Thermocoleostomius sinensis A174: one gene and its partner. Each later gene encodes a partner of the first gene's protein in a complex. Links are inferred from orthologs where the notes say so. Each region holds a gene or a part of one and is shown on either strand. Other genes may lie near its edges. The genes, in order: OXH18_RS04035 and ureC.

The links.
Region 2: the proteins of OXH18_RS04035 (region 1) and ureC are in contact, whole or in part, in a crystal structure (PDB 6ZO0), measured with the Sporosarcina pasteurii proteins. The link is inferred for Thermocoleostomius sinensis A174 from one-to-one orthologs. Residues at the interface, in WP_115364121.1 of Sporosarcina pasteurii: Val2, Pro3, Gly4, Glu5, Tyr6, Arg7, Val8, Ala9, Glu10, Gly11, Glu12, Ile13, Glu14, Ile15, Asn16, Arg19, Gly37, Ser38, His39, Ile40, Arg60, Asn62, Ile63, Pro64, Ser65, Gly66, Thr67, Leu84, Gly85, Gly86; in WP_115362090.1 of Sporosarcina pasteurii: Met1, Lys2, Ile3, Asn4, Arg5, Gln6, Tyr8, Ala9, Tyr12, Gly13, Pro14, Thr15, Val16, Gly17, Asp18, Gln19, Val20, Arg21, Ala23, Asp24, Asp26, Trp28, Thr37, Tyr38, Gly39, Asp40, Glu41, Asn43, Gly47, Lys48.

Annotation. Positions count from the first base shown.
Region 1 is NZ_CP113797.1:927,744-943,984, forward strand. Bases 6,260-9,100 are described here. They hold OXH18_RS04035 (urease subunit beta), read left to right. Parts: upstream 6,260-7,416; coding sequence 7,417-7,785; downstream 7,786-9,100. Other genes in these bases: OXH18_RS04030 (peptidoglycan DD-metalloendopeptidase family protein), read left to right, coding at 6,260-7,294; OXH18_RS04040 (Coq4 family protein), read left to right, coding at 7,810-8,484; OXH18_RS04045 (DNA double-strand break repair nuclease NurA), read right to left, coding at 8,551-9,100. Also shown: OXH18_RS04005 (NAD(P)/FAD-dependent oxidoreductase), read right to left, coding at 1-750; OXH18_RS04010 (hypothetical protein), read left to right, coding at 923-1,153; OXH18_RS04015 (photosystem II high light acclimation radical SAM protein), read right to left, coding at 1,303-2,874; OXH18_RS04020 (DUF1830 domain-containing protein), read left to right, coding at 3,164-3,505; OXH18_RS04025 (tRNA (cytidine(34)-2'-O)-methyltransferase), read left to right, coding at 3,759-4,220; more of OXH18_RS04030, read left to right, coding at 5,135-6,259; more of OXH18_RS04045, read right to left, coding at 9,101-9,843; OXH18_RS04050 (hypothetical protein), read right to left, coding at 9,897-10,466; OXH18_RS04055 (ABA4-like family protein), read right to left, coding at 10,503-10,994; OXH18_RS04060 (MHYT domain-containing protein), read left to right, coding at 11,347-12,078; Asp-tRNA(Asn)/Glu-tRNA(Gln) amidotransferase subunit GatB, read right to left, coding at 12,116-13,627; OXH18_RS04070 (PadR family transcriptional regulator), read right to left, coding at 13,750-14,283; OXH18_RS04075 (DUF3291 domain-containing protein), read left to right, coding at 14,396-14,812; OXH18_RS04080 (CapA family protein), read right to left, coding at 15,025-16,241.
Region 2 is NZ_CP113797.1:4,544,474-4,554,306, reverse strand. What follows is about bases 6,948-9,833. They hold ureC (urease subunit alpha), read right to left. Parts: upstream 9,303-9,833; coding sequence 7,593-9,302; downstream 6,948-7,592. Other genes in these bases: OXH18_RS19630 (lipoate--protein ligase family protein), read right to left, coding at 6,948-7,487. In the rest of the region: OXH18_RS19655 (FHA domain-containing protein), read left to right, coding at 1-170; OXH18_RS19650 (FHA domain-containing protein), read left to right, coding at 591-2,708; OXH18_RS19645 (hypothetical protein), read left to right, coding at 2,893-3,342; OXH18_RS19640 (cryptochrome/photolyase family protein), read right to left, coding at 3,343-4,773; OXH18_RS19635 (ArsB/NhaD family transporter), read left to right, coding at 5,338-6,675; more of OXH18_RS19630, read right to left, coding at 6,732-6,947.

The DNA of each region.
Region 1 (16,241 bases):
TTGAAACTCTTGGCGCGAAATATTCCATTCTCGGTTCATGCGCCCAAAGGGCAACCGCTCAATTAGCAGCACCCGATAGCCCAACTGCGCCATCACCGCCGCATGAATCACACCTAGGGCACCGCCAATGTAGATCAGATCGTATAGATGGGACGAATCCAAAGATACGGGTGTAAGCCGATCGGCGGGGCTGCGCTCGTCAGCCTTAAAAATGACTTGTTTGGGCGATTGCGGCTGCTGGACTCCTGATCGCCAGCGCTGTTCCCACCAATAGACTCGTGTCAGGTCATATTCGCCATTGGGAATTGATCGAAAATATTTGGCGGTTTTGGGATAGTACGGAGCCAGTGCTTCAAAAATCGATTGCTTGGTTAAATCCAAAGTTGGCGGTGCAGGATAGCGTTGGGGAAACTGCGATCGTAGCTCTTGGGTCAATTGCGCTAAAAGCTGAGCTTCCTGTGCAACAGACTGCTCTGACCATCGAAACACCTTCAAATAGGTGGTGCGCTGAACCGACCACGTAAAAATAGAGAGTTCCTCCGGTGAAAGTTTTTCAGCTAACGGCTTCCGTTTCTCAGAAATTTGAGTAGACTGATGGGTATTTCTTAGAAACCTGAGCCGACAACCATCCGGTGTCACTTGCTTCTCGGTCGATCGAGACGTAAGGGCAGGTTGAAACTGCTGCTGTAGCCACTGGCGAACAGCCGCTGTATCTGGTGTTGGAACCTCGAGATAAAGAATTTGTTTCATCCCCGAATTCTAAAGCAACAATAAATTTTCTGTGGAAATAATTAAACTTCCGATAAAAACAGGGTTGACAATCCTCCAGAGTGCGTTAAACTTCCGAGTACATTGGAAGTTCTCAAAAAACTTTACATAGTTCTCATCTTATCTAGAGAAGGTTCTTTTATTCTGGTTAGCAATGAATTATCCTATTCCTGTAAACTCTCAAGAGATTGCTGCCTTGCGACAAAAACCGATCAACGAAGAGTTGATTGCCACGGCGATCGCGGGTGTTGTCCACATTGCCCGCTCCAAGGGACAATCGCTAGAAGATTTAACAGCCGAGGTGCTGGCCGACGACAGCTTGCTGGATTTTGAATCGCGGCGATGGCTTAGCGATATTGTCTCCGAAGCCTGGAAAACGCTCTAGCGTTTGGGCGTAATTAGGGAATTAATTTTAAGTTGAGTGAGCTTCTATTGTTAAGAGACAATTACAAAGGCAGGTGAGCAGGGCCCACCTTTGCCTCGATAATTTGATTGAACTAAAATTTGGTTGAACTAGGCTGTTAGATAATGGTTTTACACTCGCACTAATTGCTTTGTCTCAGTTTCGATCGGCGCGTTGAGGGCATCTTCTAGTTCTGCAACTCCCAGGCGCTCTTCTAAAATTTGCATGACCTCCCGACCAAAATCATCAGGGTTGCGCTGCCATGCTTGCAGACAGACCTCGCCGAAGAAAGAGCCAAGCGGTTCTGGATTCCACAAGAGCTTCTTCGCTACCCAGGGCAGATGAATATTTAGGGGATTATAGCCGCGCTTCAAGATGTTGTGTTTGAAGGCGTACTCTTCTAAATGGGTGTGTGGCTGTAGCCCAATGAAGAAAATGGCTGGCTCAACCTTGTCTGCTCCAAAAATTCGCTCTAGTTCTCGATGGTAAGCAATCGTTTGTCGCACCGTATCGAAGGTTTCGTCAATCACATTGAACGAGTAGTTAACTGACACCAAATCGTTGAATCCGGCAGCCTTGAGATCGCGGCAATTTTGCAAAACGGTACGTAAGTTATAACCCATGCGCATTTTTCGCACTAACGCTTGAGATCCACTGGTGATGCCAATCTCAAAATAATTCATGCCCGTCTTCACCATCAGGTCGCACAGTTCTGGCGTCAAATTGTCAGCGCGGATATAAGCTGCCCAATGAATATCTTGCATTCCATCTGCCAAGATCTTTTGCAGCAGTTCTACCACATCATCCATGAATCGCCGTGCCGGAATAAACTGAGCATCGGTAAACCAGAAATTACGCACTCCCCGATCGTATAGTTGGCGCATTTCCTTTACCACTTCATCGGCAGGATTAATCCGAACTTGTTTGCCTTCTACAACCGTATAGATACAGTAACAACAGTTATGGGGACAGCCACGTTTCGTTTGCACCCCAATGTAGAAGTCACCGTCTTGGATGTAGTAGTCTAAATCCGGCCAAATCTGGGCAATGTAATCATAATTACAAGCTGATTTCTCGAATGGTGTAGGCTGTTCGTGAATCATGCGCTCGCGAGGAGTCGTTTCGCCAACCACATAGCAGCGCTGATCGGAAAAATCTTGCCCCTGAACCAACCGCTCTAATAACGTCTCGCCTTCGCCCACCGACACAATCGTCCCCTTCGGCAGCATCGTATTGAGTTGTTCATAAAAGACGCTGACTGCCCCGCCCCCAACCACAAGTTTCACCGTTGGGCAATAGCGCTTGGCTCGCTTCAGTCCTCGCTTAATCAAGCTGAGGTTGCGCCACAGTTCATCGAGATAGGCTGTCACCATGCGCAGCCCGCCGAATGCTCCCCGCAGCCGCTTCAAGGGATTGCGAGCATATTGAAACTCAAACGCATTTTGTAACGGATTGCCACCACGCCCCCCCACCGGGGCAAAAATTTGAATGTCGCGCCAGGAAAATACAAGCAGAGTCGGGCGAAATTGATCAATACAGCGATCGAGCGCAGCAGCAAAATCAAGAGGAGGAACCGTACCCAAGTCAAAAATCTGCTGCTCAATGTGTGGAAAAAGCTTATGAATATGATCGGCAAGATAAACAACCCCGATGGGAAAAATTGGATTGCAAGGCAGGCGGACGTAGAGGATGCGATCGTTCATTGGACTAGAATCTCGTGGCGATTCAATCGAAGCTAGTGTAAGCGGCTTCAAAGATTTGAGAAATGATTTGTTTTTATATAACTTCACAATAGCATCGACGCTCAATCCCTGCATGGCGAGGTGAAGGATTCGTAGGCAATCGAGGTGAGATCGCGCCGCATTACCTGAGTATTTCTGCTCATCTAAATTAGAGGGATCATCTGGGTTGGTAATCGGGTTTACAGCTAGCAGGGATCAGGGAATGATAGGGTCGGATAAACCTCAGTCCAATTCATAAGGCTCCTCTACCATGGCTCAACTCTTTGATCCCGTTCCGTCTGATGCGTCTGATCCCATTCTCTGTTGCTATGTCAATGCCACCAGCAAAATTCAAATCGTTCGAATCACCAATATTCCCAACTGGTATTTTGAGCGGGTGGTTTTTCCAGGACAACGGCTTGTGTTTGAAGCAATGCCCCAAGCTCAACTGGAAGTTCATTGCGGCATGATGGCCAGTGCCATTCTGGCAGACACCATTCCTTGCGATCGCTTGCGCCTAGAGGCAGAGCTTGAAGCGGATTTGCAATTAGAAGTGGTAGCAGACATTCCAGACTGTGAAGTTCGAGAACCAGCGGTAACCACGATCGAATAGCCACTTGATTCGTTCAAACAGTTAACATTCCATCATTAAATTAAGCCGCTTAACATTTGGCGAGGACTAAGGCAACCGCCCTACTGCCTCTGTGGCAAAACAATCCTGATTCAATCTCCTTTAATCTCCTAACTATACGCAATCCGTCAAGCAGCCTAGGGTAAGTTCTAGGCTCCTGACGGCTTTCTGTTTGTGTGTCCTAACCCTGCATACATTTTGCCAGTTCACCCCATTGCTTGCGACAATAGGCAGTATGCCGCAAGTTGTTTTAGTTCACCCCCTCATCCCTCCTAATACAGGAAATATTGCTCGAACCTGTGCTGCAACAGGTACTCCTTTGCATTTAGTTGGGCCCCTAGGATTCGAGATAAGCGATCGCTATCTGAAACGAGCCGGACTGGACTATTGGCCCTACGTTAATTTGCACTATCACGAGACATTGGCTGATTTTCAAGCGCATCACCAAACGCAAGGCGGACGCTGGATAGGGTTTAGCACTTCAGGATTGTGTAGTTATGTAAAGTTTCAGTTTCGCTCGGATGATTGGCTTTTGTTCGGCAGTGAAACCAATGGGCTGCCGCGTGACCTCTTGCAAACCTGTGATGCCACCGTGCACATTCCCATGAGTCAACCTCAAGTGCGCAGCTTGAATCTCTCGGTGAGTGTGGCGATCGGTCTCTTTGAAGCGCGTCGTCAACTTGGATATTTTGCTTGAATACTGGCTGAAGGGACTAACCCCTATGGGGAATTGCCCATAAAACTCTTTATTTTCATATACATATCTAAGCATCAATTTAAAGAGGAAACTGATCCTGTTTTTCAACAATTGAGTTATCCTTTGGTGACTCTAAGAGTTAACTAATCAGCCGTTAAATTGGCTGCGATATTCTTCAGATCTTCAGTCTTCCAAACTACAAATTCTGTAGGAATCCTATAAAAAATTTATATAGAATGATTTCTACGGTTGAATTGGATGAGTAGGGTGCGATCAAACCCGTAATTTCACGATCGGGTGCCTCGTTTAAAAGCGACAAGACCGCTTAAAGTTGATATGTCAACCGTATCGTTCATCTCTTTACAGAGTTTTTGAAAAGTGGAATAACGGAGCCTTTTTGTGACATCTCTACGCTAGAGTTAAGTCCAAAAAATAATTAAGTTCAGGGATTTTTACACGCCAAAAGGCTTGACAGACAGCGGCTTGAAGGCTTATTAAATTTTTCTATGAAGGAACAAAGGCAGATTTGCTGTAACTTTCAATTGGTTCGCAGTTTAGTTACAATATCGCCTTGTCTGAGTCAATTCTCCTGCTCTTGGTTAGGAGTATTGCAGGCTACCATGTTAGCCATTCAGGTCATAGACTCGCCCAATCAACAGCACAGAAATATCAACTTGACATTAAGAACAATCTGATAGATTAGCTTTCCTTAATGGTCGAGCCTTGAAATTTTTGTTAGGTGGTGTAAGCTTGTCTAAGTCAAAAAAGCAGGGTATTGTTGCCTAGTCATGTCCAATGTATGTGATCTGGATCTCTGCTTAATGTGATTCGAGTCATTGATTGGCAATTGGCCAATAGGCAGAAGCCCAATAGATTCGAGGACAGTTGAACGCTGGTCATCAGGAGGTCATTCTTTGAAGCGAGCACGTTTGCGGAAGGAAAAGCCTGTGTCGCCTTTCCCAGGGGAAGCTGCCGATTCCCTCTCGGCTCAGTCCGAGCTTCCTCACCCAGGAATGAATCGTAGGACACGAACTTCTGCCGCCATGATAGGGCTAGCCCTCTCGATGGGCACAACTAGTCTGTTGCTCCCTCGGCACAATGATGGAGCCGCAGCGGCCGAACCGAAAGCGCCTGATACTATTTCAGCCGCTTTTTCTGATACCGCTCCCGAGTCAGACTCTCAATCTTCAGCACCCATTCCAACCGTCCGCATGGTTGAGCATATGGTGCAGGAGGGACAAACTCTTCAACAATTAGCCGATCGCTATCAGGTCAATGTTTGGAGCATTGCCGTTGCCAATGGGTTAACGCCTAACTCTGAGTTAATGGTTGGGCAAGTTTTGAAGGTTCCTGTCCGCGGTGAACTCAGTCCTGCGCAAGCAGTGGCAATAGAGAGTCTGGTAGGAGGCTCAGAGTCTGGTGATTTGGTCGCATCAGCTCATCTCAATCAAGTTGAGATGAACGGCCCCGTGGCTGCATCTGAAAGTTTGGGAACCGATCGGAACGATGCCCTCAATCGCTTGCGACAACAGCGCGATCGGTTGCGGGATAGTCTGGCGGAGTTGAGGGGTGAGGAGTCTGAACCTGCGGTTAATGTTCTTAAGCGCGACTTTACTGATTCCAGCCGCAGCGTCGTTGCGTCTACACTCGGTTCAGTGGTTCTAGAGGCCAGTTCGGAGCAATCGACCCTAGCTGCGTTGCCTACTCAGTCCTTGTCTGGAGAGGCTGTATCCGCAACTCAGGATACCGATTCTGTTCAAGTCGCTCGTGTTTCGGCAACCCAAGATGATGAAGCGGCTGTTCCCTCCCTGCCTGTAGGCGCAACAACCGCCCAAGTTTATCGCGTTAATCCTGGGGATACGGTGGCGGCGATCGCTCGTTCTCACAATATTCCTCAATCGCTGTTGATTGATGCCAACAATTTGAGCGATCCCAATGTAATTTTTGTGGGACAAACGTTAACGGTTCCAGCCATTCAACCAACCTCACCCGCCTCTCCAGTGCAGGTTGCCTCAGAAACATTATCGGCTGCCATTCTGCCGGCCATCCCCACAGGAGGAACAGCCCCAGGACTGAGCACTGTTGATACGTCTAACACCGTTACCACAGAGACCGTGAATACTGAGGCTCCTGCGGTTCCGTCGCTGTTGGCACAATCAACGTCCGAGAGCTTGCCCCATCCAATTGCTTCTCCAACGGTTCAGCAGCCTAGACCGCAGATTGCCGTTGCTCCGCTGCCTGAAGCATCAGTAGGTCCATTGGGTGTTGATTCAGAGCCAGGCCTAATGATGGAATCCAATCCAGGCTCTCAAGTTAACCCCTATGTGGCTAGCTTGCTGTCGGAAATTAAGACCTTGAGGCAGCGCAATCAACCTGCAACTGTTTCAGAAGCGCAATCAGTTCCAGCCCAAGAGCCACCGGAACGCGCTGCTGCTGTCGTTTCCCCATCGAGTGCCAGTGAAGTTGCAGTTTCGCCCCACTTCAACCCAGCGGCTGTCGAGCGTCAGGTTGGGGAAACTCGTCCCATTAGTAATGCCACGCAAACAACACCTGCATCACCAAATTTGGTGGCAGCGGCTCCGTTGGGGTCAGAAAGTTACGATCCATTGCTTCAACCCATTACAGGGCGGATGGTATCGCCAGATTTACCCCCACTGCCGGGCGCTGATACATTCTTGCCTGAAGATGGATTGTTCAACGGATACATTTGGCCATCTACGGGCTTACTAACGTCAGGCTATGGCTGGCGGTGGGGTCGGATGCACCAGGGCATTGATATTGCTGCCGATATTGGTACTCCAATCTATGCGGCTGCGACTGGAGTAATCGAATTTGCCGGGTGGAATTCTGGCGGCTACGGCAACATGGTTGAAGTGCGTCATCCCGATGGCAGTATGACTCGCTATGCCCATATGAACGCTGTTTATGTGCGGGTTGGTCAAGCAGTCAGACAGGGTGAACAACTCGGTGAAATGGGTAGCACTGGATACAGTACTGGCCCCCATCTACACTTCGAGGTACATCTGCCCAATCAAGGTACGGTCAATCCGATCGCTTACTTACCGCCTCAATAGTGTCTCAATAGCAGCCATTTTCCATGGATATCGTTTGGGGAGTCGTTGTTCTCCCCTTTTTTTGTGCCAAAATCTATTACAATGCCACTCAAGCCATATCATCAAGCAACCTAGGCGGCGCTATGATTCCTGGAGAATTATTGGTAGAACCGGGCGATATTGAACTGAACGCTGGGCGAGAAACTGTGACCCTTTCCGTAGCAAATACGGGCGATCGACCTATCCAAGTTGGCTCTCATTTTCACTTCTTTGAAGTAAACCAAGCCCTGATCTTTGATCGATCCCAGGCACGAGGGATGCGCTTAGATATTCCAGCAGGTACAGCGGTTCGGTTTGAACCTGGCGATGAGAAAACCGTAACGCTGGTACCATTGGTGGGCAAACGTGAAGTATATGGCTTGAACGGACTTGTGAACGGTGCACTGGATGATCTATCGAGCTTGAAAGAGAAGAAAAAAGCTGAAAAGACAGACAAAAGAAAGAAGAAATAGAAGCAAGAGATAGGAGTCGGACAGATGCGACTCGAAGATTTGCGCAAGTTAAACCTTGATATGCTGATTACGTTGAAAGGACTCGTTTCCTTAATGCGTGATCCAGAGCAAACCAATTCGGTGTTTGATGTTGAAGATGGGTTGCGCCACACCAAAGCGGCTCAACTAGCTACCGACTATGCCAAGTCCAAACCTGGTGTAGCTGACATTTTTGCGGAGCGGTATTTGGCTCCTCCACCCGATGTTCCATCCTTGCTCAAGCTGCCAGATGATTCGCTGGGTCATGCCTATGCCCTTTACATCACCGAAGCCGGGTTTGATCCCAATTTCTACCGCAAAACTGAGATCGAAGACGATGTGACGTATCTGTTTATGCGAATGCGGCAAACCCATGATATTTGGCATGTGGTTACAGGTTTTGGTGTTGATGTCAATGCCGAATTAGGATTAAAAGCCTTTGAAATTGCTCAAGTTCACCGCACTCTTTCGGCGATGCTAGTAGCAGGTGGGTTGCTCCGAACTCTCTTCAAAACCCCCGAAAATTTGGATGGATTACTAGAACAAGTGGCGATCGGGTATCGTATGGGTGCCAGAGCTAAGCCATTTTTGGCTCAAAAGTGGGAAGAGCATTGGGAAAAACCTGTGGCGGTTTGGCGCCGCGAACTGAACGTTGAACCCGCTACGACCTATATACCGTAGTGTACGCGCCCTAACTATGTATCGCATTACGTATCGCAATGTACCGTAACCGAAAGCAAGAGAGTTTCACGCAATACTGCCACGTTTTCGGGCTTCTTTATAGGAAGTCCCAATATTTTTAAGTCCAGCGCGAATCATTTGTTGCTCTAACAAGGCAAAGAACCGGGCCCGATCGCCCCCTCGCACCACGGCTTGATTGTGCGCCTCTGCCAGGGCAACTGGATATCCGTAGCCTTTCTGCACTTGAGTCAGCGTCAAGCTAAGGGCAATCGTCAGTAAGGTTGGATCGGTAGCTACCCATAACGGAAATTCTACTCGTGCAATTTCTGACCCCATATGGACGTAGCAGAAGCAAATGGTGTGGTCGCCGTAACACTCCAAAATTTTGGCTGAACTGCGCCAAATCGGGCCGCGCTGTCCTGGCTCTAGTAGCAGTTCCCACAACGCTGTGTCCCGCAGCGGAGCGAACACTTGGCAAGGAGCTTGATCGGTTGCGCCAGGGCAATGAGTGAGGCAATCAGGAGCCGAGTATGGGCAACTGTGCAATCGCAGAAAATTTAGAGCCTCGCCACTGCGGGCAACGCTGAGATATCCTACCAGCGGAATTCTAGCCGCCTGTAGCTGATTCCAAGCGTCCAGAATAGGAGGCAAAATTCGATCGCGGGCTTCCATGGGCAATGGTTCCAGAAACCAGTGAATCAGAGAACCATCGACCATGGCTAGACAGGGATGAGCAAGGAGCGACGAAGGAGCAAGAATACCATCCAGCGTTGTTTGTTCATAGGTTACTTCGGTGACTTCAGCGGGTTCACGTTGAGACCAATGGCGGGGATTGGGGGCAGACTGAAGATTCGATCGAACACTTGTGCCAAGTTCCGCTAAAACCACAGCCTCAGACACCGTGCGACGATACCCCATCCATTCCTCGGTGCGAATGCCCCACTGTCGAGATCCATATAAATCATCGGGACGATAGAACACTTCTGGCAGGCTATCTAGTATCGGATGGCGATTTTGCCCATAATGCAGCACCACACGCCCCACATTGATGAGATAACAGTAGGCAATTTCATGATGACTGGGGGCAATTTGGGAGCCGTCGGTAGCAATTACTGTGTGCACAGGCGGAGCGGCGGTTAGATCAAGGCGTGTGTCCAACGGTTCCAGTGGAGTAGCAGCCGTAAACCCCATCCGATCGCGCCATGCCTGTTGTTGCTCAACCAGTTCGGTTTGACGATCGCGGGCTTGCTGAAGCAAGGTTTGGGCCCGCTCTAGCCGTAATCGTGCTGCTGTCGCCTCATCATTAAGATGTTGACCAATATCTTGAAGTTGCCGAGCCAGTTTAATCAGATCGAGCATAGTTTGGCGGTAGGGGGTAAACGTGGGAACATCCTAGAACCGTTAATACCTACTTAAGTCGGAGAATGGATTGCCCGTTCCATCGCCTGTTGAATAGCCAGTCGTTGCTCGGCATCGTAGCCCCAACGATCGAGAAATGGTTGATAGGGCCCTGCGCCTGTAGAGGCACTTTGTTGTAACTGACTTGCTTTTTCAGCTACTTGCGGCAGTTGAACAAGCTGAATTAATTGCGTCGTGCGCTGCTGCACTCGATCGGAACCATTGGCCATAGTTTCATTGTGATTGCGACGGTGAGCTAGGCCCATCGCTGTAGACATAGCCAAGTTTTTCACCAGTAGCTCTGCCACAATCTCGGCAGACGTTTTGAGGGCATTAACAACCGCTGGTGAAGGTTGGTCGGCTAAGGGACGATCGTCGGTGAGATAGGTGACAAAGAAGCCACGTGCACCGTTTTCGCTGCTGACCAACTTTGCCAACGTGGCTTCAATAGCTGAGTCTGGCAAGCTTCCCGCTTCTATCTGTGCCAGCAACGAATGAGTTAAATCGATTGCTTGGTCAAAGGTAATGGCATCGGGGACAGCGAAATTGAAATCAGCATTTGAGTGCGTATGAGCATCAGACATAACAGCAACCCTTTCAATCGGCTCTTACTATTCTGCCTATTTTGCTGATTCTGTGACGGGTGGCGATGAGTCATTTGTTGTCAGTGGTGCCGTATCGTTGGGCGATCGACCCGTGAAAAGCTGGACAAATCCTTGAGTCGCAACATGGGACAACAACCCCAACGGCCCAGCAAACAAACAAAGCACCAGCGAATGCACGGTCCAAAGACCTGTGCGCTGCCCTTCCCAATAAATCCAGCGACCCACAAACAAATCTGCTACCAGAAAGTGTACCCAGCCCGTCAAGGTTACTTTTTCGTCGGCGAACAGACGAGCTAGCTCAGCAAGCTGGGGATTGGCAAACGATCCTGCCGTATCCGGATCAAGACTATTGATGAATAGATACAGATAAAGTCCTGCTAGCGCTACAAACGGCAGCAATGAACTCATGACTTTACGAGTGATGCCCCAGTTAGGCAACACAATCATCAGAACCCAGAAGGGTAGCACAAATAGATTTGCGGCACTAAACAAAAATTCAAGGTTCATAGCGCACTGTCTGTTCCAGAACGTGTCTTGCAAGCCAAATGGCTCTATTCTCTGTATTGTGACACAGGGGCTAGCTGGAGAATTTCCTCATTTTCTCGCTTCAGCCCTGCTCGGTGGTTCAAACTTTACCTGTGGGTTGGAATAATGGCGCTACGGTTTCACCACACCGAGATCAAGATTTATAGAAGCAAGATCAATAAAAGCAATAAAAGCAATAAATAGGTGAAAATTGCATCTCTTTATACAAAATTGTTGCCTACCCAAGCGAAATTTATCCTGTCTTGATGGTCTGTAGCCCGCAACGCTATAGATTTTTATCTATGTTCTCACATAAGTTTCGCAGTACAGAACGATGAGTGGTACGTATAATTTTTCCCTTGTTATTGTTTCGGCATTGATTGCGATCGTCTCTGCGTATATTGCCCTGGAGGTAGCTAGACGGTTACTTCACTCTAGACAAGACCAGCAGCAAATTTGGTTGTTTGGCGGTGGTGCTGTCATGGGAACGGGCATCTGGGCGATGCACTTTATTGCCATGCTTGCCTTTAACATCCCACTGTATGTTAGCTACAACCTACCGCTTGTCTTCCTGTCTTTGATACTAGCGATCGGAGCAGCAACTCAAGCATTTTACATCGTGAGTCGCCGCCATTCACCCATCTCGTTGCTAACCGGCAGCATCATTATGGGAATTGGCATTGCCCTAATGCACTACACCGGAATGGCAGCAATGCACATGCCAGCTAGTTTGCAATATCAGCCCATTCTGTTTGCCGTTTCAATTCTGGTTGCAATTTCAGTTTCCTATGTCGCGTTGCAACTGACTCGGCGATTTCAAGATGAACAACGATCGAAACAGGTGGGTAAAAAACTAGCAACGGCCTGCTTGATGGGAGGAGCTGTCCTGTCAATGCATTATACAGGGATGGCAGCGGCTGTATTTGTGCCGCAATACAACAAGGTAATTACGGCTTCTGGGTTAGATAATACCTGGCTAGCATTCATCGTCTGTGGGTTTGTGTTTTTGACCCTAGTACCAATGGCGGCCGCGCTCTTGAGTGACTCGCTTGAAACTCGAAGGTGAGGCACGCAGGCAGACAATGGGGGTGTATCTACCCACCTCACTCAGCATTCAGTTTTTGCTGAAGCAACTGATTCGTCAGTTTGGGATCGGCCTTGCCGCCCGTCTCCTTCATCACCTGTCCGACAAAAAAGCCCAACAGTTTAGTTTTGCCGCCGCGATATTTTTCTAACTCGTCGGGAAACGCCGCCATCACCTTGTCGATCGCCGCTTCAATCACCGTTGGATCAGAGACTTGTAGCAGCCCTTTCTTCTCGACGATCGCCTTAGGAGAACCGCCTTGGCTCAGCAAATCCGGCAAGATATCTTTAGCGATTTTGTTGCTGATGGTGTTGGCTTCAATCAGTTGAATCATCTCCGCCAATCCGTCTGGCTTCAGTGGAATATCGGTAATGCTTAGCTTTTCGTTGTTAAGGTGAGCGCTGATATCACCCATGATCCAGTTAGCTGCTAGCTTGGGATTAGCCCCGGCTGCTACCACTGCTTCAAAGTATTCAGACACCGATCGATCATCGGTTAGGACGCGGGCATCGTAGGCCGATAAGCCTAACTCGTTTTCGTAGCGATGACGCTTAGCGGCTGGTAGTTCCGGCAATTCAGACTTCCACTGCGCCAACTGCTCTTTCGAGACTTCGATCGGGCCCAAATCCGGTTCGGGGAAATAGCGATAGTCGCTGGAGCCTTCTTTCACCCGCATGGTAAAGGTGCGCTGCGAACCTTCATCCCACAGGCGTGTTTCTTGAACAATTTTCTCGCCCGCCTCAATAGCAGTGATTTGCCGATCGATCTCATAGTCGATCGCCTTTTGAATGGCGCTGAAGGAGTTCATGTTTTTGATTTCTACCTTCGTGCCAAATTTCTCGGAACCGACAGGACGCACCGAGATATTCACATCGCAACGCAACGAGCCTTCCTGCATATTGCCATCACTGACGCCCAGATAACGCATAATGCGGCGCAGTTCTTGGGCATATTCGGCGGCTTCTTGCCCCGATCGCATATCCGGCTCTGAAACAATTTCTACCAATGGCACACCTGCCCGGTTGTAGTCTACTAGCGAGTGCGTAGACCCCGATAGCCGATCGCTACCAGCATGAACCAGTTTGCCAGCGTCTTCTTCCATATGCAGACGAGTAATGCCAATCCGCTTGGTCAGAGCTTTGCCGTCTTCACCCACAATCGGCTTGCCTTTGTCGTCGGTGAGTTCAATCTCTAGCCAACCGTGCTCGGCAATTGGTAAATCGTACTGCGAGATCTGATAGTTTTTTGGCAAGTCTGGATAGAAGTACTGCTTGCGATCGAATTTGCTGTAGGGAGCGATCGTACAGTTGAGCGCTAGACCGGCTTTGACGGCATACTCGAGTACTTTTTCGTTTAGAACCGGCAATGTTCCGGGCAACCCCATACAAACCGGATCAATATTGGTGTTGGGATCGGCTCCAAACTTAGTGGAACTGCTCGAGAAAATCTTCGTTTCGGTGCTGAGTTGGCAATGGGTCTCCAGTCCAATGATGGCTTCGTATTTAGTTTTAGCCGGAGTCGCAGTAGTCATGGAAATTGCTGTAAGCGCTATAAGCAACGATCGAATGGCTCTATTGTAGTACTGATTCAAAGCGACATTGTTACGGACAACTCTACCGTCACGCTTGAATATGAGTGATTGACCGATCGCCCCTACGGCTGCAACGCCTCGATCGCTTCATCACACCAGGCAATCCAATCTTGCTCATTGCGGATGCCGCGCCGCAGTGTCAAGTATTGGCAGCGTTGCTCAAAGGTGAGTTGGTCGGGGGTGGGGAAATAGTCCGCGGCGATCGATTCATAAGTAGCCAACCGCTTTAGGTGTTGACGGCGATGATGCTCAAGCTGCCTCAGCAGCACTGGCGATGGCACCAAATGCCCTGCAAACACTTTCACCAAAATATCTTCCCGCAGCGGCCCCAGTTCGGTTTCCTCATCGATCCACTCGGCTAGTTTTTGCTGACCCAGCGGCGTCAGGGCATAGACTTTTTTGTCTAGCGACTTTTCTTGCGGAATCACTTCCACGCTGACCCACTGTTGTTCCTCTAGCTTTTTTAATTCCCGATAGATTTGCTGATGTGTCGCTTGCCAAAAATAGCCCACTGAGCCATCAAACGCTTTGGCGATTTCATACCCACTAGAGGGCTTGTGCGATAACAACGATAGAACTGCTTGCGCCAGTGCCATAGTCTCTCTTCCTGTATTCCGCCCCCTCTCTTGACAGGCGTTGTTCATTCACTATAGAGTAAAAGGTGTATGCAAAAAGTTGCATAAAACTAATGGAATTTACGCAGTAGAAATGAAAACTCTTGGAGGTGAAATGATGTCCTTTGTTTCAGTAACCCGGCTGAGATTACGATCGCCCCTCTACCTGCCTGCGTTTTTTACCCATGCCGTTTCCAGCTTCAGGCAAGCTAAGCAAGCAACAGGCAACCTGCAAACTACAATTCGGCGGCAGGGAATTCGGGTCTTTTGGACACTAACAGTCTGGCACGATGAAGCCTCAATGCGGGCATACATGACCTCTGGATCTCATCGCCAAGCGATGCCCAAGCTAGCTCAGTGGTGTGATGAAGCCTCTGTGACGCACTGGCAGCAGGAAAGCGCCGAGCTACCCTCCTGGCAAGAGGCAGAACAGCACTTACGACAGTTCGGTAGATTAACGAAATTGCCCCATCCCTCTCCAGCCCAGGCGGCAGGCATCATCGACGTATAATCGACTGACACGGCCATTCCTAATGAGACATAGCGATACAGGAAGTGGCGTGGCAAGGTTGCCATGAATCAAAGAAGGGCTGTTGTTTGAGAACCTTCACTACCAAGATCCACACATAGCACAACCGATCGCCACAAACTGTTCACCGCAAGTAATTAGCCTCGTCGAGTTCTCTTGCAGTAGGCGATCGGGCTTCGCTCAATCCTTCCGCCTCATGTCGAGGGTAACGGAGCTTCGTTGCGCAAAATTTGTCCAGATTCGTCAATTAACAGAGGCGTTACCGGGAAATCGCTTTCAATCAAATTGCGAATGAAGCTCACACTAGTGAAGTTGTCGTCAATATAGGGAATGCCTTGCCCATCTAAGCGCACCGGAATAATTCGACCCGTAAGAAACTCGCCCTGATTGCTTAACTGCGCATCCAAAATCAGCGAATAGCCCAACACGCCCTCGCTCGACAAGGTGCGATAGCCAACAAAATTTCCCAATGAGTAAGCAATCAGCCGACTGTTGTAAAGTTCTAAGGCGCGAGGTACATGCGGCCCATGCCCTAGAATTAAATCTGCTCCCTGATCCACCATTGCCCGAGCAAATTCCACCATATTGCCGCGATTTTCGCCAAAGAAAATTTCCGTCTCGTTGCGGGTACGGCTAGCGTCGGACCCTTCGGCTCCGGCATGAACTGAAATCACGACAATATCTGCTTCCTGTTTGGCTCGATCGACCAGTGCTCGGCCACTGTCTAAGTCCAGCAGAGAGTTGTGGTCGGGGAAATAGCTAAAGCCAATAAACGCCACCCTGACGCCATTGACTTCGGTGTAAACAATGTCATCTTTCTGCCCCACCGCTTCCATTCCAGCTTGACGAATATGGGTAACAGTATCGGCAAACCCCTGATCGCCAAAATCAAAGGAGTGATTGTTGGCCACGCTCAGGACATCGAATCCCAGTTGCTTTAATATATTGGCAAAGGCAGGCGGCGATCGAAACGCAAACGTTTGACCTTGGCTGATATCTTTGGCAGCATTGGGATGATCGGTCAGTGTACTCTCAAAATTGCCGAATAAAATATCCGCGCCATCAAAAAACGGCTTGACGTTGTCAAACAACCAAGCTCCATCGCCATCCGGCAGTCGATCGTTGGGAAAGTTGGTTCCTGGAATGATATCTCCTACAGCTTTGATGGTGAGAGCAGGCTGCGCTTGGTTCGGTACAGTGGAGACCAACGGGTTGACTGAAGATTCTACTGGAGCAATTGCTGACGGTGATTCCACACTGGGGGTGAGGGCAACCGAGGAATCAGCTTGCGATCGGGAAATGGCTGGATTCGCCGCCGAGGAATTCAGCGACGCATCTAAATCGGACTCAGATGGCGCCATGTCTGGCTGATCAAATAGCTTATTCCAACTAGCTCCAGCAACAAATCCAG
Region 2 (9,833 bases), 3.6 Mb from region 1 along the record:
ATACACAACCAGTCCCGGTTGAACCACCTGCCGTGCCTATCTATCAACGAGTATGCGGCAATCCCAGAACTCCGCACTATCACCCGCTGACCTATGACAAATTAAACTGCGACATTTGTGGCTACGTCATGCAAGGAGCAACACTCGTTTATCCGGTAGCTGAGGTGTGAGGCTACGAGGCTACATGGTAAATAAAAGCATCGAATTGTAACGCTTCAAGTGTCAATTATTTGACAAACTCGAGCGATCAGTGATAGCCAGTTTTCAAGAGCGCAGTTTTTAGAATACATAGTTGGTTAAACGGTTGGTTAAACCACGGAGGCTAGTGCGGAGACAATGAGCAACTAGTTAGCTACTTCCTTGCCTAAGGCAGGAATTGTGTAGGATTCACCTCCGTATTCATTTTTCAAGCATCTGCATCACCAATGGCTGCATAGTTTGATGGAAGCGATCGTTCGAGCAAGTAGGCAAACAGAGGTATCCCTAGGTTTCAATCGGGTTTACTGATTGCATCCACTAACAGCCAATAGAACCAGCATTGATTAGTTTTTTCTGGTTCATTCGTACTTGATAACAGGAGATTTGGGTTTATGCAACTGCAACTGACTTGGGATGATCCAGTTACCGAAGAACCCCAGCAGCGAGTTTCTCCGTTGCCGATCGCCTTTGGGCGTGAATTGGCACAACTGCCGCGCATTCTCGATGATCAACCCGTGCATCACATCGTTTTGTTAGATACAAATCATGAGATTTCGCGATATCACGCATTGATCTTTGAAGTAGCGGGTCAAGCCATTTTGGAAGATCGCAGCACCAACGGGACGGTTCTCAATAATGAACGAATTGTGGGAGAACGACGCCCCTTACACCCGGGAGATACGATTCGGATTGGCACGTATCACATCACAGTCCAAATGCTGGAAGCCGAAGACCCCAATGCAACCCGGTTGAGTTCCTCATCGACGATCGTTTTCAGTCCTCAAACAGACATTGTTTCAGCCGATGAACTCGAAGATGCAATACGCTCAACGGGTGCGCCCGCAGAACCACCAGTTAGCGCCAACCTCAGTTCCTCGACGTTAATTTTTGATCCAGAAACCGATCAACTGGAGTCCCAGCCCGTTCGCCCCACCCGTCCCCCTGGTATTACACGCCGCCCATTTCCGCCAGCGGATGTGTTTGCAGCAGAGCATGTGTCGATCAATGCCCTTCATGCAACAGGCTATCCAGTCGAAGAAATTGATTATGCGGCGATCGGTGGCGGCATGGGTTCATTTGTTTGGGTAGATATGATTCGCATTTGCGGAGTGCGATCTGATCAAATTCGAGTCTTAACGTTGCGTCCCGAAAAGCCCTATGCTCGCTATGAAGCGCTGCTGCGCAATTGCCAAATTCCTCGCTATAAGCGCATTCGATCGGGTTCGGATTCCTGTCCTGATAACGTCTGGGGTTGGCCAGGCTATGCGCTGCGGGAGGCATGGCGAGAAGTGTTTTCAGCACGGTTTCCGTCGGCTCTTTCCCATCTGTGGCAAGTATTTGCTGAACCAGCGTTTGCCGATACCTATACGCCGATCGCCGACAATGTTTTTACCTCGATGGATCGCGAAGCCGAGCGAATTGGCTGGGATCGAGTCGTGCAATATGGCAGCGTTCGCAGCATTCGCAAAACCGAAGATGGACGCTATGTGATTGCCTATTCTGCGACCAAACCGCCCATTGCCGGCTCACCTCAATTGCTATCGTCTGATTACCGATTTTTGATTGCCAAGTACATTCATCTTTCTACGGGGTATCCTGCTATTAAACTCTTGAATGATTTACAAGAATATCGGCAGCGAACGGGAGATGTAAAAACCGTAGTACATGGTTATGAACCCCATGATCATGTATACGAACATCTAGAGAAATTTGGTGGAACTGTGGTTGTACGCGGTTTTGGTATTGTTGGTTCACAGGTAATGGATCGGCTTTATAAGGCGCGTAAAGAGAATCCGCGTATTTCGGTCATTCATCTCAGCCGCACGCCAAAATCTGGTAATCGGTTTGGCTTTGCCAAGCGGTTTGTGGAAAATCACTGGGAATTTCAACCCTTTAACTGGCCCAAAGGAACCTGGGGCGGAGACATGCGGGCTAAGCTGGAATCAGCCGATCCATTGCGGCGACGAGAGTTACTGGAAGCTTGGGGTGGCACGACCACCGCTAGCCGAGGAAATTGGCGCAAAACCGTCAAAGAAGGCTTAAAAGAAGGGTGGTACACCATCAAGTTTGGTCAGGTTGACAAAGTAGACCAAAACGAGAAAGGGCAACCTGTTACCTATATTAAGAGTCGCGGCTATGAAGGGGTCGAACGCATCGAAGCTGATTTTGTGATTGACTGTACCGGGTTGGTGTCAGACCCACGCGAGAATCCCCTACTGCGCGATCTCATCGATCACTACAACCTAGACCTGAATCCACAGATGCGCTTGCACGTTGAGAATGATTTTGAAATCAAGAAAATGCGCAACAATCGTGGACGCATGTATGCAGCAGGAGTGATCACATTGGGCGGGCCGTATGCTCCTGTCGATACCTTCTTGGGATTGCAATATGCTGCCCATCGATCGGCCGAGTCCCTCGCTGCTGCCAGAGCACCTAAAATTCGCTACTTAGAAGGCATTGGTTCTCTGTGGCAGTGGTGTAAATGGGCGTTGAATGTATCGCCATAGAGGGGTTAGTAATTGGTAATTGATAATTAATAATTGCTGATTGTTGATTGTTGATCGATCGATTCAAGAAGTAGCATCGTCTGCTCTCACTTCCGTTTTTATTATTAATTCTCGTTCCATTACCCATCATTGCTTACCCATTACCGACTTCCCGTTAAAACCTATTCACCAAAACCTTACACCTATGACCCCTACACTGTTTGGCCGTTGGCAAACTCGCATCTTTCTTCTAGCTACAATTGGACTGATTACAACTTGGAAATTTGCATCAGGATTATTGGGTACAGAACCTGGCACATCCTACTATTGGGTGCTGTTTTATGTGGCTCTGTTCGGGCTGCTTTGGGACATTCTCTATAACTTCTTGCAGAAGTTTATGTGGGATCACGACTGGCCAGGGGCATTTCAGTTGCTAGCGGGCATTGCTGAGGGCGTGTTGCTGGCAATTTTGGTCCGATTGAACGTGCTACCATTCATTGATGGCAGCCACTTTAACCTAGGAACCTTTGTTCTACACTATGGTGCTGTATGGATCTCTACTTATTTGGCTTCTTGGGTAATTATGCGGTTACTGTTTCCTCGCTGGCGGTTTCGCGGCGGTGAATGGATTGGTAAATGGCGCAGGGTTTACTGATTACTTGGTTTTTTGTTGTTGATACAGGTCTTTGAAGCGGTTCTGTTGTTGTTTGTGATCAACAATCGGCACAGGATAGTTGCAGCGATCGCGTTCCTCCTGAGAAATTTTCCCAGTCACCAATTGTTCTGTATCCAGACTCCGCAATTCCGGAACCCATTCGCGAATATATTCACCTTCTGGATCAAACTTTTGGGCCTGACTAGCAGGATTAAAAATTCGCAGAGGTTTTGGGTCCATGCCACTAGAAGCGCTCCATTGCCAACCACCGTTGTTAGCGGATAAATCCCAATCAATTAGCCGTTGTGCAAAATACTTTTCACCTAAACGGTAATCAGTGATCAAATCTTTGGTGAGAAAACTGGCAACAATCATCCGACAGCGGTTGTGCATCCAGCCAATCTGATTCATCTGACGCATGGCAGCATCAACGATCGGATACCCAGTTTGACCGTCACACCACGCTTGAAAGTGTTCTGGGTTGTTGATAAAGGGAAAATCCTTCATTGGATCGCGGTACGCCCCCTCCGCCAGTTCTGGGAAGCAGTACATAGCATGTTGATAAAATTCGCGCCAACATAATTCTTGTTGCCAGGTATGAATGTTATCGCGAGCTTCATCACTACGACACTCGGACAGGGCCATTTCTGTTGCTGCCCATACACTGCGGATGCCAATCGTACCAAATTTGAGCGCCGCGCTCAGTTGTGACGTACCACGCACCGACGGAAAGTTCCGCCGTTCTCGATATTCGTCGATGGATTGGTCACAAAATTCTTCTAGGCGATCGTGAGCCGCTTGTGTTCCAGGTAAGAGGGGCAACTCATTATCCCACCCAAACCCCAAGTCCTTCGCCGAAGGTAATGGAATGCAGCCTGTCTGTTTGGCTTGGTCTTGTTCAGCCTCCGTCAAACCCTCGGCACTCTCTAAATTGGGTGCAGGAGCCGATTTCCCCCGACTGCGCCAATTGCGCCAAAAGGGAGTGAATACCGTATAAGGTGCACCCGTCCCCGTTAATATTTCTCTAGGAGCGTGAAGTAATTGATCCCAAAAGGCTTGCACTTCAATGCCTGCCTGTTTCAGAGCATCTGCCACCGTGCGATCGCGGTCTCTGGCATAGGGTTCTACATCCTTGTTCCAAAAAACCGCTTGTGCTTGTAACGTCTGTGCCAACGCTGGAATTTGTTGGGCTGGCGATCCTTGCAACACCAAAAGCTGGCTGCCTACCTGAGCATAGTTTTCTGCAAGCGCTTGGAGGCTGCCCATCATATAAGTCACTCGAACCGCTGCCACATCATCCCCTTTTAAGATGCCAGGATCGAGGCAAAACACGCCCACTACCCTAGTGCTGTGTTGTCTAGCCGCGGCTAGCCCTACATTGTCACAGATGCGCAAATCGCGACGGTGCCAAAACAAAATTAGATCAGCCATGCCATTTTTCGCTCAACGTCCGTTCATTCGGCCTACTCGCTGCCATTGTAGAAGATTGCCGACCACGAGAGCGGGTGATAGGATGGATCAAACCAAATACTGTATTGTCAGCCTAATTCAGCAGGAACTAACTGAGAGCCATCCATGAACCTGCTGAAGCGGAGGAACCAACATTCGGGGCAAATCTTTTAAAGGATGAAGGACAAAGGATAAATCAAATCTTTTAGCCTTGAGCCTTAGTACTTTAACCTTTCCAAGAAGGACACCTCTCAGTCCTCGCCCGTCAGCTAACTCCGTAGGCATCGAGAGGGACTGAAGAGACAGCATTTTCACAATCAAATGCGGTGCGCTCGTCAGCTTCCCAACCAAAGGATATGAGCGAAAGGACAACACGGGTCTTGCGGCCTGTACAACGCACAGGATGACTTGATCGCTCTGATTGCTCTATCCAATTCAACGCTGTGGTGCGGTTGTATCTTGACTCCGCCGATGCAATCGCTTTCATGCCGAGGGGTGTTGTTCTGTCGATTGTTTGTACTGCTCAAACCATTGTGGAGAAAGACTGTGGAAAATTGGCAAGCGATTGTGGCAACAGCCACCTTTATTGGAGTGATTGGTTTGGTGATGACCGAATGGGTTCACCTGATGATTGCCGCCTTTCTGGGTGCGTTGTTGCTAGTGTTTGCCAACGTGATTACTCTAGGAGAGGCGATTGGCTATATCAGCAGTAGTTATGCTACCTTGGCACTATTTTTTGGAGTCATGGTGCTGGTACGCTCGTTTGAACCTACTAAAATTTTTGATTATTTGGGAACCCAAATGGTGATGCTGGCTAAGGGCAGCGGTAAACGCCTGCTGTTAGCGATCGTAGCTATTACAACTCCGATTTGCGCCGTTTTACCCAATGCCACCACAGTAATGTTATTGGCTCCACTGTTGCCGCCCATTGCTCAAGAAATTGGCGTAGATTTTGTGCCATTGCTAATTTTGATGGTGTTTGTGGCGAATAGCGCTGGACTTTTGACATTGGTGGGCGATCCAGCCACCTTCATTGTAGGGGATGCCGTAAATGTCACCTTTCTCGATTACCTGGGGCGTCTAAGCCTAGGCGGGGTTGTAGCGATCGTGACGATCGTGTTGTTGCTGCCAGCCTTATTTTCCCCTATTTGGAACACACAACTTGCTGATCTAGAGCATTTGCCGCGTCCCAAAATTAATCATCCAGGGGTGTTGGCAGCCGGTGGCGTGCTGATGTTTTTTGTGCTTTTGTTCTTTGCTATTGGTGAGACACTGCCAGTTCCTCTTTCCCCGGCCGCTGTCGCGTTGATGGGAGCCGGCATTGCGCTGCTGTTGGCCCATCACAGCAAAATCGATACGGTCAACAATATTTTGCGCGATGTAGACTGGAGTACGTTGATCTTCTTCATGAGTGTGTTTGTGTTAATTGGAGCACTCGGTAAAACAGGTGTGATTAGCAGCTTGTCTGGTCTATTGACGATCGTGTTGGGTCAAAATATTGCCTTAGGCTCGATCGCGCTGCTGTTTTTTGTCGGGTTATTGTCTAGCGTTATTCCCAATATTCCGCTGGTGGTGGCAATGGTTCCATTACTGAAAGAATACATTGTCAATGTGGGCCTAGCTGGTAACGAAATTCTGCAAGCTGACTATCAAGGAGCTTTTCCACCCGAGGTAATGCCGCTGTTCTATGCCATGATGTTTGGGGCAACTCTGGGCGGTAACGGCACATTAGTTGGGGCATCGTCTAATATTGTAGCGGCAGGAATTTCTGAATTGCACGGTCGGCGCATCCCCTTCAAAACCTTCTTACACTATGGGATTCCCGTTATGATCATGCAACTGATGGCCGCCGCAATCTACGTGTTGGCACGTTTTTTGGTATAAAGTACGGCAAATCTTCTCAATCGCTCCCTTCATTCTACTGTTACGCAAATCGATAGTTAGATCGAAGCAGATGCTTGCTTGACACAATCACTCGAGCATATCCTCTCCCATTCGGTTTCTGATAGCGGTCGAGCTTCAAGCCGAATGTCAAAGCAGGTACAAGCCGCATCTAGTAGCGCTTGGATCACCTGGTGATGCAGATTTTGCTTCAAGTGATTGGGCAGAGCGATCGGCTGTATCTCTACGCCAAACACCTGACGAAACAGAGTCGGATCGGGCATAAGCTGCATGGAGCCATGCTGCAAAATGACGGTATCTCGTCGTAGTTGGGCACTGCCAATTAACTTAATCCCGTCTGTTGTCACCAAATCCGCGCTGGTGGCTGTGTCAAAGCAATTGGGGTTGTGAATATAGCCGCGCCCCGCCTCTCCGTAATGCAGGTCTATGCCAATCGCTCGCCAGCCCTGAATCAAAAATTGGCAAATCTGCCGATAGGCTTGCAGGCGCGTCCCCGGAATGCCAGACGTGATCACAGCATAGGTAAGCTCGCCTTGATGCAACACTGCCCGTCCGCCACTGGGCCGCCGCACCAACTCGATCGGCTGTCCTTGCCAGCTTAGGTTTCGCCAAGCATCAGGATAGCGCCGCTGATGATGACCTAAAGAAAGGGCGATCGGCTTCCAGGTGTAAAACCGCAGAGTAGGCGGATGGTTGCCTTGGCGATGTTGTTCCAACAACCATACATCCACAGCCATTTGCACAGCACCAGAAGCCGCGATCGGGGGAATGTAGCGCCAGATTGAATAATTCATGAGAGTACCTCCATAAATCCCTCAACGTTGGAGGACTTCGAGAGCTTCGGTTCCTAGGGTTAGGGAGGTAGTTTGAGGCATAGTCGAAACATTGTGAAGCCTCTCCTAAAACAAGAAATACCGCTGTGCCATTGGCAACACCGTTGCCGGTTCACAAGTCAACAGTTCGCCATCTGCCCGCACCTCATAGGTTTCAGGATTCACCTCAATTTGTGGCAGCAAATCATTTAGTTTCATGTCTTTTTTGGTAATTTTGCGAATTCCCCCCACCGCCACTACTTTTTTTTGCAACTTCAGCTTGTCAGCAATCCCTGCTTTTAGAGCCGATTTTGAAACAAAGGTGAGCGAGGTGCTGTGCATGGCTCCGCTGTAGCTGCCGAACATCGGGCGCATATGGACAGGTTGTGGGGTGGGGATGCTGGCATTGGCATCGCCCATCTGGGCCCAGGCAATGAGTCCACCTTTAATTACCAGTTCCGGCTTAACGCCAAAGAAGGCGGGTTTCCAGAGGCAGAGATCCGCCAGTTTACCGACTTCGATCGACCCCACATGGTCAGCAATACCGTGTGTAATCGCCGGGTTGATTGTATATTTAGCGATGTAGCGTTTTGCCCGTAGATTATCATGGCGATCGCTATCGTCCGGCAACGCGCCGCGCTGGTCTTTCATTTTATGAGCCGTTTGCCAGGTGCGCAGAATCACTTCTCCCACCCGACCCATAGCCTGTGAATCTGACGAAATCATGCTGAAGGCTCCTAAGTCGTGCAAGATATCTTCAGCGGCGATCGTTTCTCGACGAATGCGCGATTCAGCAAAGGCCACATCTTCGGGAATACCGCGATCGAGGTGGTGACAGACCATCAGCATATCCAAATGTTCTTCCAGAGTATTCACCGTGTAGGGACGAGTAGGATTAGTCGATGAGGGCAAGACATTTAGTTCACCACAAACTTTGATGATGTCAGGTGCGTGACCACCTCCGGCTCCTTCGGTGTGGTAAGTGTGAATACAGCGATGTTTGAAAGCCGCGATCGTATCTTCCACAAACCCCGATTCATTGAGGGTATCGGTGTGAATTGCCACTTGAATATCATATGCATCCGCCACACTGAGGCAGGTATCGATCGCTGCTGGAGTTGTACCCCAATCTTCGTGCAACTTGAGTCCAATGACCCCCGCTTCTACCTGTTCTTCTAGTCCCACCGCCTGCGCACTGTTGCCTTTACCCAGAAAACCAATGTTGACCGGAAACGCATCGGCTGCTTGCAGCATGCGATGAATATTCCACGCACCTGGTGTACAAGTTGTGGCGTTAGTTCCGGTGGCGGGACCTGTACCACCGCCAATCATAGTAGTAACCCCCGACGCAATCGCCGTTTCAATTTGCTGGGGACAAATCATGTGAATATGCGCATCAATGCCACCTGCGGTGAGGATCATGCCTTCACCCGCGATCGCCTCTGTGGCGGGGCCAATCACGATCGTCACATTGTCCTGAATATACGGATTGCCCGCCTTACCAATGCCACAAATCTTGCCGTTTTTGATCCCCACATCGGCTTTGACCACCCCCCACCAATCCAGGATCAGCGCATTGGTAATCACCACATCCACCGCTCCACCTTCACGGGAAATGGGCGACTGCCCCATGCCATCTCGGATCACCTTGCCACCACCAAATTTCACCTCGTCACCATAAGTGGTGTAGTCTTGCTCCACCTCAATGATCAAATTTGTGTCGGCTAACCGCACCCGATCGCCCACGGTGGGGCCAAAGGTTTCGGCATAGGCTCGGCGATCCATCCTATAACTCATAGCACTCCCTCAATCACACATCATCCCTAGGGTATCGCTTCTATGGCAGGGCAATCCGCGATCGCCCGCTCCAGGTGCTCAATTCTTGCACATACCCATGATCTAATCAGCAGAGCGTACCACAGAGAGTAGCTAAGACATCCGAATTCACTGAAAAGTTTAGGATGGTCGGCTATGGGCTAACCAGACGTTTTAAGATTCGTGATCATGGATAACCAGAGCATCAATATAATCCATCGAGTTGGGCATTGCCATCTTCTATCTCAAAGCGAACGCATTTTTCATCTCGGACTTGGTAGGGCAGATCAATAAAACCCACGGTTTTCAATAATGGGGAGAGCAGATCGGGTAAGGGCAATTCGCGATTCGCCCTTACGAGTGGTTCGTTTGTCTAGGCGAAATACCCAATTTTGCATGAGCCTGGGTGAGATTTGTAATTGCTTTGGTGATCCCAACGGTAATCATTAGAGTTTTAGTCGGAGATGGTTTCCACACTAACACTGTTTTGTGGAGACAGAGGGGCAATACAGC